One region of the Streptomyces sp. NPDC040410 genome, then DNA from elsewhere that is predicted to be linked to it. Evidence: riboswitches for the same ligand, from Rfam matches in the RefSeq annotation. Region 1 holds a riboswitch; the other holds the start of a gene.
What was found. A riboswitch is a leader RNA that binds a small molecule or an ion and turns the genes downstream of it on or off. The one in region 1 is predicted to bind guanidine.
Positions count from the first base shown of each region.

Region 2: linked by a shared signal. The riboswitch ahead of sugE (quaternary ammonium compound efflux SMR transporter SugE) and the one ahead of ACZ562_RS15455 (MBL fold metallo-hydrolase) in region 1 are both predicted to bind guanidine.

Region 1 covers NZ_JBVIVK010000006.1:233,543-239,129, forward strand. The annotation lists gene ACZ562_RS15450 (PP2C family protein-serine/threonine phosphatase) at 251-1,480, opposite strand; guanidine-III (ykkC-III) riboswitch at 1,684-1,751, shown strand; gene ACZ562_RS15455 (MBL fold metallo-hydrolase) at 1,763-2,641, shown strand; gene ACZ562_RS15460 (DMT family transporter) at 2,831-3,811, opposite strand; gene ACZ562_RS15465 (LysR family transcriptional regulator) at 3,893-4,825, shown strand; gene ACZ562_RS15470 (polysaccharide deacetylase family protein) at 4,886-5,587, opposite strand, start outside.
Region 2 covers NZ_JBVIVK010000012.1:117,056-122,642, forward strand. The annotation lists gene rdgB (RdgB/HAM1 family non-canonical purine NTP pyrophosphatase) at 1-26, shown strand, start outside; tRNA gene ACZ562_RS23760 (tRNA-Leu) at 70-152, opposite strand; gene bcp (thioredoxin-dependent thiol peroxidase) at 318-785, opposite strand; gene ACZ562_RS23770 (DUF3618 domain-containing protein) at 880-1,209, shown strand; gene ACZ562_RS23775 (GroES family chaperonin) at 1,254-1,610, shown strand; guanidine-III (ykkC-III) riboswitch at 1,680-1,743, shown strand; gene sugE (quaternary ammonium compound efflux SMR transporter SugE) at 1,777-2,097, shown strand; gene ACZ562_RS23785 (transglycosylase domain-containing protein) at 2,114-4,519, opposite strand; gene ACZ562_RS23790 (ABC transporter permease) at 4,723-5,523, shown strand; gene ACZ562_RS23795 (ABC transporter permease) at 5,573-5,587, shown strand, end outside.

The DNA of each region.
Region 1 (5,587 bases):
GTGCTGCCGCCGACGACCGGCCGGCCGCTCCCCACGCCGGCTCTCGGCGGCCCGCGGCAACCGGCCGGACCGGGCGCGCCTCACGTACGACCCGGCCCCCTCCCGCCCCGCGGCCGCGGGGGGACCGGCCCGGAAGCCTCAGCCGGTGCTCGGGCCGAACCCCTCGCGCGTGTCCGCCGGTTGGCCGGAGAACGGCCACCGCCGTGCCGCGGCGAGCGACGGCTGCCTCGACGGCACCCCGCACACGCGGTCACAGCCGGATGACGATCAGGGCGGTGTCGTCGGTGTTGCCGGTGGGCGGGAGCAGGTCGGCCAGGAGAGCGTCGGCCAGGGCCTCGGGAGCGGCGTGCCGGCGCCGGGTGAGGGAGTCGGCGAGGCGCGCCAGGCCGGTGTCGATGTCCTCGTCGCGGCGTTCCACGAGGCCGTCGGTGTACAGGATGAGGGTGGCGCCCTCGGTGAAGGGCGTGCGCGCCTGTGGGCGGGACAGGTGCTCGGGGCGGGCCGCGAGTGGAGGGTCGGTGGCCCGGTCGAGGAAGGTGACGGTGCCGTCGGGGTGCGCGAGCGCGGGTGGAAGGTGGCCGGCGGAGCTGTAGGTGATGGTGCGGCTGTCCCAGTCGATGAAGGTCGTCACGGCAGTGGTTGCCTCCGCACCGTCGACGAAGCGGGCGTACAGGCCGAGGGCCTCCAGGGCCTGGGCCGGACCGTCGGCGACGCGGCAGGCCGCGCTCAGCGCACTTCGCAGCTGGCCCATGGTGCAGGCGGCTGCCAGACCGTGGCCGACGACGTCGCCGACGGCGACCGCGAGGTTGTCGCCGGGCAGGTCGACCAGGTCGTACCAGTCGCCGCACACGTTCAGCGCGCCGATGGCGGGCCGGTAGCGGACGGCCGCCTCATGCGGCCCGGTCGGGCCGGGCGCGGGCAGCATGGCCGCCTGCAGGGCCAGGGCGACCTCGCGTTCGCGGGCGTGCGCCGAGCGCAGGAGTTCGTTGACCTCCTGCAGTTCGCGGGCGCGGGTGTAGAGCTCGGCCTCCAGCACGCGGGCCCTGCTGTCGCCGCCCGGGCCACCGCGGGCCCGGATGAGTTCCGTGACCTCCTCCACCCGGTGCACGATCAGCGCCACCCGCCCGTCGCGACCGACGACGGGTGCGTTGACCGGGCTCCAGTAGTGCACCCGCCACACGCCGGGCCGCTCGGGATCCTCGATGTCGTAGCGGATCAGTGCCATCGTGTCGCGCTCGCCGGTGTCCACCACACGGAGCATCGACGCCTGGGTCTCCCGCATGCCGGCCGCGGCCGGTTCGTTCGGGTTCTCGGGGAAGACGTCGAAGATGTACCGGCCCAGCAGCTGCTCGCGCGTGCGCCCGGAAAGGCGCACGAAGTCGTCGTTGGCGTCGGCGTACACCAGGTCAGGGGTGAGCAGCGCCACCATGCCGGGCAGGGCCCGGAAGACCTCGGCATAGTCGATCTGCGGTTCCCACATGTCCTGCCTGCCTCGGCGCCGAGCGTCACTGTGCCGTTCCACGATAGGAGCGAACCCGCCCACGCGGCCTGGGCACTGCTCCCTCCGGGGCCAGGAGTGCTCCGGAAACAGCGTGGAAGCACGCTTGCGGATCAGAAGCATCCGTATACCGAGCCTGACCCGCTGCTCGTTGATCAGCCCGGTCCGCGCGTAGTAGATTCCGCTCGGCGGCGCGTGAGCGCCTGCCCCGGACGAGATGGGCGCCGTACCCGGCCTGCTAAGACGACGCTCTCGGGAGGCGTCATGGCCGGAAACGCACAGCAGGCCGACTTTGTGTCCGAGGCCCCGGAGCCGCGCGCGCTGGACGTGGACTGGATCCATGGATCGCCGTCCGCGAAGCACAACACCGATCCGGACATCCAGGTCCACGCATACGACGAGCACACGTTCATCCTGCGCCAGAACATGGCCATCGACTATGAGGCGCCGTTCCTGTTTCTGATCTTCGGCAACGCCCGGGCCGTACTCATCGACACGGGAGCCACCGAGTCCGCCGAGTTCTTTCCGCTGCGCCGGGTGGTCGACGACTTGATCGGGCGCTGGTTGGCCGGGCATCCACGGGACGGCTACACCCTCCTCGTCCTGCACACCCACGCCCACGGCGACCACATCGCGGGCGATGCCCAGTTCATCGACCGCCCCGGCACCGAAGTGGTGCGGGCGGATCTCCACAGTGCCTGGGAGTACTTCGGATTCGCCGACGACCCCGACCGGGTGACCCGCGTCGACCTCGGCGGCCGGGTGCTGGAGTGCCTCGCCACCCCCGGTCACCATGAGGCGGCCGTCACGTACTACGACCCGCACACCGGATTCCTGCTGACCGGCGACACGGTGTATCCCGGACGGCTGTACGTGGAGGACTGGGCCGCCTTCGGCAGAACCGTCGACCGCTTGATCGCGTTCGCTGACACCCGACCGGTCACCCACATCCTCGGCTGTCACATCGAGATGACGAACGAGCCCGGCGTGGACTACCCGGTCCTGACCACCTACCAGCCGGACGAGCCGCCCCTGCAGATGACCACCCGCCAACTGCGCGAGATCCGCGAAGCGATCGATGAGATCGGTGAGCGGCCCGGACGGCACCCTTTCCCCGGCTTCATCATCTGCAAGGACGAGTGAGCACTCGCGGCCCCCGAAGACGGCCGCTTCGCCTGTCCCGACACCGAGTCCGCTCTGTCGGCCCCCGGCTCGCCGTGGGCGGCCCTCGGATACGACGCTGACCACCTCGCCTTCGGCCGCCGCAGCCTGGACGACCGCGTCGGGGCACTGCGCGCGCCGGGGCAGGCCTGTCGCCACGACGGGGGCTGTTCAGCCCGTGAGGGCGGTCGGGGAACGGTGTGGGCAAAGCGGAGTTGCCGGTGTGGCGTTCGGTGTGGTCTCGCAGCAGCCGGCTTCGGCTGCGTCCGCGGGGGCGACGCGCCGGGCGCGTTCGACGGCCTGTCCCCAGTACGTTCCGGCGACGACAAGCATGGCTCCGAGAGCGGAGGGCACGGTGAGACGGTCGTCGCCGAAGCCGATGCCGACCAGGAGGGCCCAGACCGGTTCGGTGCCCAGGAGGAGACTGGCCCGAGTCGCGGACGTGCGCTGCACGGCCCAGGTCTGGGCCAGGAAGGCGAACAGGCCGCAGAACAGGGCCAGGTAGACGAGTTGGGTCCAGGTCCCTGCGTCGGCCCGGGCGAGGACCGGCAGCCCGCCCGCAGCGGGCAGGAAGAACAGTGCCGCACCGACGACGCTCTGCACGGTCGTCAGCTGCAGTGGGCGCAGCGTCCGGCCGGTGGTGACCCGTCCGACGAGCACCACATGAGCCGCTCGGACCACCGCTGCCGCGAGCATCAGCAGATCACCGGCCCCGGGAGGGCGCAGGCCATTGCCGGACACGAGCAGGCCGACGCCCGCGACGCACAGACCGACCGCGAGGAAGAACCTGGCCGGCGTTCCGCCCCGCCGTCCCGCGCGATCCAGGAGCGGTGTGAGCACGAGGGTGAGGCTGATGATCAGACCGGCGTTCGCGGCACTGGTGTACGCGACGCCGTAGGTCTCCAGCGCGAGGACGGCGGCCTGCGTGAGACCGAGCAGGGAACCGAAGCCGATCTCGCCTCGGGTGAAGAAACCGGGTCTGCGCAGAGCGGCGACGACCGCGACGCAGGCGAGAGCGGAAATGAGATAGCGCAGGAACAGGACGATCAACACCGACGTGGCGCCCGTGGCCGTCTTCGCCGTCAGATAGCTGGAGCCCCAGACGATGGCGACGGCCAGGAGCACCACATCCGTACGACGGGTGGCTGGCATGGCGCCTACGATTCACGACCAGCATTTTGAAGTAAATGACGAGTTGCTCAACCAACCCTTTAGCAAAGCTACACTGGACCTGTGGACGAAAGACAGCTGCGCGTCCTACGGGAACTGGGCGAGCTGGGAAGCGTCACCGCGGTCGCGGAGGCGATGCGGGTGACACCTTCGGCGATCTCGCAGCAGCTCCGGCTGCTGCAGCGCTCGATCCCCGTCCCGCTCACCGAGCGCGACGGACGGCGGCTTGTCCTCACGGCCGCCGGGCAGGCTCTGGCCGACGCGGCGATCGGGGTGGAGGCGGCTCTGGCCCGAGCGCGCCACACCATCGACGCATTCGTCGAAAAGCCCGACGCCGCGGTGTCGGTGGCGGCCTTCCACAGCGGAGCCGCGGCGTTCTATCCCCTGTTGCTGCGGCGCCTCAGCGCCCCTGGATCCCCCCAACTCTCCCTCCACGACGAGGACGTGGCGCAGGACGACTTTCCACCCCTGACCCGCCACTACGACCTCGTCATCGCCCACCGGCTCGACCACGCGCCGGCGTGGCCTCGGACCGCGATGGCCACCGCCCTGCTGAGTGAACCGCTCGACGTCGCCCTGCCTGCCGATCACCCCCTGGCCGCGAAGCCCTGCCTGACATCTCGTGATGTCGCCGACCAGCCCTGGATCACGGTGCACGACGGCTTTCCGCTCATCGCCACCGTCGAGGCCATCTCCGCCGCCGCGGGACGACGACTCGAGATCGCCCATCGCATCAACGAGATCTCGGTGGTCGCCGAGGTGGTCGCCGCCGGCGGCGGAGTCGCCCTGATGCCGCGCTGGACGGCTCGACCGCACCCGGCTGTGGTCCTCCGGCCTCTGAGCGACGTTCATGCTCACCGCCACGTCGACGTGCTCCATCGTCCCGAGCGCGTGGCGCGAAGGGCCGTACGGACCGTGCTCACGGAACTGGTACGCGCCGCGGAAACCGTTCGAGGCCGGGGCGGCGCCGGCGGTGATCAGGACGCAGGACGGTAGGAGGCAGCGGGGTACCGGGCGAGACCCGAACCCAGTGCGGGCCGGGCCATGACCCATATTTCAGCGCACCGGGAAGCCGAACGAATATCCCTGCTGCTTCAGCCACGGCAGGACCTCGCGCAGGGCGGCCACGGTCTGGGAGCGGTCCCCGCCGGCGTCGTGGAAGAGGATCGTCGGGCCGTTGGCGATCTCGTTCTTGACGGTGGCGACGATGGCGTCAGCGCCCGGGCGCTCGAAGTCCTTGGAGTCGACGTTCCAGCCCAGCGGCCGCATCCCCCGGGAGGCGGCGAGGTGGCGGCTGTAGGGGGTGAAGGCTCCGCCCGGGGCCCGGTAGTACATCGGTTGGACGCCTCCGGAGGCCTTGGTGATCATGCGTTCGGCGTCGAGGATCTGCTGCGACTGGTAGGAGTCGGCTTTGGTGTCCATGGTGGTGTCGTGCGCGACGGAGTGGTCGCACAGCCGGTGTCCGGCCGCCACGACCGCCTTGACCAGGTCCGGGTGGGCCGCGGCCTGGGTGCCCACCATGCAGAAGGTGGCCTTCACGCCGTTCTCCCGCAGCACCTCCAGTACCTGGGGCGTCCAGACGGGGTCCGGCCCGTCGTCGATGGTGATGTTGACGCCCCGGGTGCCGTGGTCCGAGGCGTGGGAGATGCCCACGGAAACCGGCGCCCGGCCGGAAGGTGCGGACGGGCGCGCCGAGACGCCCGTCCCTGCTTGCCGCCCGTCTGCGGAACCGGCCTGAGCGGTCCATACCGAGGTGGC
Region 2 (5,587 bases), on a different contig from region 1:
CGGTATTGCGGGAGCTGATGGGGTGAGAGCGCAGAGGGGCCGCCCGGCCGGGCGGCCCCTCTGCGTGCGTGCGGCCGGTGGGATTCGAACCCACACGGGCTTTCGCCCACTGCGATCTAAACGCAGCGTGACTGCCATTCCACCACGGCCGCGTGCACGGCCATCGTACCGGTCATGGAGTGCCTGCCTGAGCGGAACCCGGCGGCCACCTCGACACCAGGTGGAGGTGACCGCATGGCAGTTGGGGCACAGAAACGTAAAGCGGCCCGCGCCGGGGGACCCCGGTGCGAGCCGCTCAGGCCGGTGCTGGGCGTCGCTCAGATGCCCAGGTCCTTGATGATCTTCGCGACGTGGCCCGTCGCCCGGACGTTGTACAGGGCCCGCTCGACCTTGCCGTCCTCGTCCACGATCACCGTGGAGCGGATGACGCCCATGTATGTCTTGCCGTAGTTCTTCTTCTCGCCGAACGCCGCGTAGGCCTCGGTGACGGTCTTGCCGGGGTCTGCGAGGAGGGTGATCTTCAGGGACTCCTTCTCGCGGAACTTGGCGAGCTTCTCGGGCTTGTCGGGGGAGATGCCGATGACGTCGTAGCCCGCGCCGGCGAGGAGTTCCAGGTTGTCCGTGAAGTCGCAGGCCTGCTTGGTGCAGCCGGGCGTCAGGGCCGCCGGGTAGAAATAGACGATGACCTTGCGGCCCTTGTGGTCGGCCAGTGAGACCTCGTTGCCGTCGGCGTCGGGCAGGGTGAAGGCGGGGGCCACGTCCCCGGGCTGGAGTCGCTCGCTCATCGGTCTAGCGTAACGGGGGGTCCTGACAGTGCGGCGGCATGTGAAGCTGACAGACTGTCCGGAACAAGCATCAGCAGACTTCGGAGGCCGTACGGTGGCGGACACGTCGGACACGAGAACCCCGGCGCAGATCGAGGCGGACATCAGGCGCCGCCGCGAGCTGCTGGCCGAGACGCTCGACGAGATCGGGGTGCGGGTGCACCCGAAGACGATCGTGGGGGACGCCAAGGCCAGGGTCGTCTCCAACATCGATCACACGCTCGGCCGGGCCTACGTCGGCGTCAACCGGGCCGTGAGTGACGTCAAGGCCCAGTTCGTCGACGAGGACGGGGCGCCCAGGCTGGAGCGGGTCGTGCCCGTCGCGCTGGTCGTGGTCGGGGTCGTGGGGCTGCTCGCCCTGGGCACCCGGCGTCGCAAGGGCTGACCCGGCGGCGTACGCCGGCGTCGAAGGCAGGTAGGTTCAGTGACGTGAGCGCCAAGAGAAACGACCACAGTACCCAGCAGGACAAGCTGCCCATCCGGATGCTGCACGACCGTGTGCTCGTGCGGCAGGACACCAGTGAGGGCGAGCGGCGTTCGGGCGGCGGCATCCTGATTCCCGCCACCGCGGCGGTCGGCCGCCGGCTGGCGTGGGCCGAGGTCGTCGCGGTGGGGCAGAACGTGCGGACGGTGGAGCCGGGTGACCGGGTCCTGTACGACCCGGAGGACCGTGCCGAGGTCGAGGTGCGGGGTATCGCGTACGTCCTGATGCGTGAGCGTGATCTGCATGCCGTGGCCGCGGACCGGTTCGAGGGGTCGGAGGACTCGACGGGCCTGTACCTGTAGGCCGGGGCCGGTGAGACAGGCGGAAAGGGGCCGGTGACCCTCGTCACCGGCCCCTTTTGCCTTCTGTTTGCTACCGTCGGACGAGGCCCGACGAGACGCGCCGTACCGGGACGGAAGGAAAAGACGACGCACCCCTGACACGAAGTCCGTCTCGGAGGTGCCTGTCATGGCCTGGGTTCTGCTCGTCGTCGCCGGTCTGCTCGAGGTCGGCTGGTCGGTCGGGATGAAGTACACCGACGGTTTCACCCGGCCCCTGCCCAGCGTCCTGACCGGTGCCGGGATCGTCGCGAGCATGCTGTTGCTCTCGTATGCCGCCAAGTCCCTGCCCATCGGTACCGCCTACGGCGTGTGGGTGGGGATCGGGGCGGCCGGGGCGGCGGTGCTCGGCATGGTGGTGCTGGGGGAGCCGGCGACCGCCGCCCGGATCTTCTTCGTGTGTCTGCTGCTGGTCGCCGTGGTGGGGCTGAAGGCGACCTCCGGTCACTGACGGGCCGGCGGCCCCGTCACTGTCTCCTTGTTCCGAAAATGCCGGTGCCCGTCGTGGTGCCGCTGTCCGTTCCTCCGGGCGTGCCGCCGCCGGTGCCGCCCGTGGTGGTGCCGTCGGTCGTGCCGCCCGTCGTGGTGCCGCCTGGCGTGCCGCCTGTGGTGGTGCCGTCGGTCGTGCCGCCCGTCGTGGTGCCGCCGGTGGTCCCGCCCGTCGTGGTGCCGCCGGTGGTGCTTCCCGTCGTGGCGCCGCCGGTCGTGGCGCCGCCGGTCTGGCCCTGGGTCTGGCCCTGCGTGTCGTCGCCGGTGGTGCCCCCGGTCGTGTCGTCCTCGTCCTCGTCGCCCGTGCCGGGCTCCGTTCCGGGGTCGGTGGGGGGCACCTGGATCTCCTCGGCGCCCGGCTGGAGCTGGAGGTCGAACTCGGTGACCGGCTTGCCCTCCAGGGCGTCCCTGGTGAACTGCGCCCAGATCTCCGCGGGCGCCCCGCCGCCGTTGACGCGGTCCAGGCCCATCGCGCCGTACAGCGACTTGTGGGCGGCGGTGACCGGGTCCTGGCCCATGACGGAGACGACCGTGGCGAGTTCGGGCGTGTAGCCGGCGAACCAGGCCGCGGTGTCCTCCTCCGCGGTGCCGGTCTTGCCGGCCGCGGGCCGGCCGGCGGCCTGGGCGGCGGTGGCGGTGCCGTTCTCGACGACGCTCTGCAGTATCGAGGTGGTGGTGTCGGCGGCTTCGCGGGTGACGGCCTGCCGGGTGGTGCGCTTGGGCATGTCCATCACCTCCTTGCCGTCCCTGGTGACCTTGTCGATCATCGTGTAGGTGCCGTGCCTGCCGTGGTTGGCGAGCGTCGCGTACGCCTGCGCCATGTCGAGGACGCTCGCGGTGGCCGTGCCGAGGGCGATGGACGGGTACGGGTTGAGGTCCTTGGTGTTGGCGGGGATGCCCAGGTCGATGGCGGTCTGCCGGACTTTGTCGGCGCCGACGTCGACGGCCATCTGCGCATACACCGAGTTGACCGACTTGTCGGTGGCGGTGCGCACGGTGATGTCGCCGTAGGAGTAGCCGTCCTCGTTCTCGGGGGCGTATGTGCCGCCGCTCCAGCCCTGGACGGGGCGTTCGTTGGTGCCGTCGTAGACGGTGTTCGGGGTGATGGTGCGGCCGTCCTGGGTGACCGAGCCGTTCTGGACGGCGGAGGTGAAGACGATCGGTTTGAAGATGGAGCCGTCCTGGAAGTCGCCGCGGGTGGCGTTGTTCGTGTACTGCTTGACGTAGTCGATGCCGCCGTACATGGCGACGACTTCGCCGGTCCTGGGGTCGACGGCGGCGCCGCCGGCGCGGACGTAGGTGTCGACCTTGCGGTTCTTCTTGTCGAGCTTGGACATCAGCTGGTCGTCGACGGCTTTGACGAAGGCCTTCTGCTTGCTCTTCTGCAGGGTGGTGGTGACGCGGTAGCCGCCGGCGGCGAGTTCCTCGGGGGTGACGATCTTGTTGTTCTTCAGGTCCTCCTTGATCGCCTCGACGATGTAGCCGCGCTGCCCGGACATGCCGACGGCGGCCCCGCTGGTCTCCCTCGGCATCGGGAACTTCATGGCGGCCCGCTCGGACTCGCTCAGCCAGCCCTTGCTGACCATGCCGTTCAGGACGTACTCCCAGCGGTCCTTGGCGGCGGCCTTGTTCTGGGGGTGGGCGACGACGTCGTACTCGCTGGGCGCGTTGAGCAGTGCGGCGAGGTAGGCGCCCTTGGCGGGGTCGAGGTCGGCGGCGCTCATGCCGTAGTAGGCCTGGGCGGCGGCCTCGATGCCATAGGCGTTGCGGCCGAAGTAGCTGGTGTTGAGGTAGCCCTCGAGGATCTGGTCCTTCGTCTCGGTGCGGTCCAGCTTGATCGAGATGAAGAACTCCTTCACCTTGCGGGTGACCGTCTGCTCCTGTGCCAGGTAGTAGTTCTTGACGTACTGCTGGGTGATGGTGGAGCCGGACTGCTTGCCCTTGCCGGTGGCGGTGTTCCAGCCGGCGCGGACCATGGCTCCCGGGTCGACGGCGGACTCGGTGTAGAAGTCGCGGTCCTCGGCGGCGAGTACGGCGTGCTGGGCGTCCTTGGAGACATGGGCGAGGGTGACGTTCTCGCGGTTGACCTCGCCGTCGCGGGCGATGACGGTGCCGTCCGCGTACAGGTAGACGTTGCTCTGTTTGGTGGCGAGCGCGTTGGCGGGCGGGATCTTCACCAGGGAGTAGCCGAGGAAGAACAGGCCGGCCAGGAGCAGGATGCCGACGATGAAGGTGCCGAGCACCATGCGCCAGGTCGGGACGAGCCGGCGCCAGCCGGTGCGCCTCGGCCGCTTGGGTTTCTTGCCCCCCGGGCCGGCGGCCGCTGTCGGCTGTTGCGGCCCCCAGCCCTGGTTCGGCTGCTGCGGCTGCGGCTCGTCGCTCATCTCGTGCACGGACTCCTGTTTCGCGTCGTACGTTCCCGTACGACCTCGTACGCCTTCTGCGCCCCCTGTTGAAGACTCTCGCACCAAGCGTTCCGTTCCCGGTTTTCGGCACGCTTCTGACCCGAAAAATGCCTGGCCTGCCTTGCCGCTCTGTGACTAGGCTCCTGCGCTTCGGTGTCGTGAGGGCGGGGAGGGCTGTGGGTGTGGGTTCGGGCCGGCTGTACGCGGCCGTCGCGGCGGGCGGGTTCCGGCGGTACGCGACGTATCGGGCGGCCACCGCGGCCGGGGTGTTCACCAACACCGTGTTCGGGCTGATCCTGGTGTACACGTACACGGCGCTGTGGGACGAACGGCCGCATCTCGGCGGCTACGACCAGGCGCAGGCCGTCACCTATGTGTGGGTGGGGCAGGCGGTGTTCAAGACGCTGGCCATCGGTGGCGGGGGTGTCGAGAACGAGCTGATGGAACGTATCCGTACGGGTGATGTCGCGATCGACCTGTACCGTCCCGCCGATCTCCAACTGTGGTGGCTGGCAGCTGACTTGGGCCGGGCGCTGTTCGAGCTGGCGGGCCGAGGCGTGGTGCCCTTCGTGTTCGGTGCGCTGTGTTTTCGACTGGCTCTGCCGACGGACGTGCTGACCTGGCTGGCCTTCCTGGGGGCGATCCTCCTCGCGATGCTGGCCGGGTTCGCGATCCGCTATCTGGTGGCCCTGTCGGCCTTCTGGCTGCTGGACGGCACCGGCGTGGCGCAGATGGCGTGGCTGGTGGGGTTCTTCTGCTCGGGGATGGTGCTGCCGCTGAACGTGTTCCCGGGCGTGATCGGCGAGGTCGTACGGCTGCTGCCGTGGTCCGCGCTGCTGCAGGCGCCGGTGGACGTCCTGCTCGGCCGCACCGATGTGTGGGGCACGTACGCGTTCCAGGCCGGGTGGGCGGTGGTGCTGCTGGTGGCCGGGCGGCTGCTGCAGTCGGTGGCGACCCGGCGGGTGGTGGTCCAGGGTGGGTGAGAGCGGCAGGATCGCGGACGGGCTGCGCACGTACCGACTGATCGCCGCGATGTGGATCCGGTCC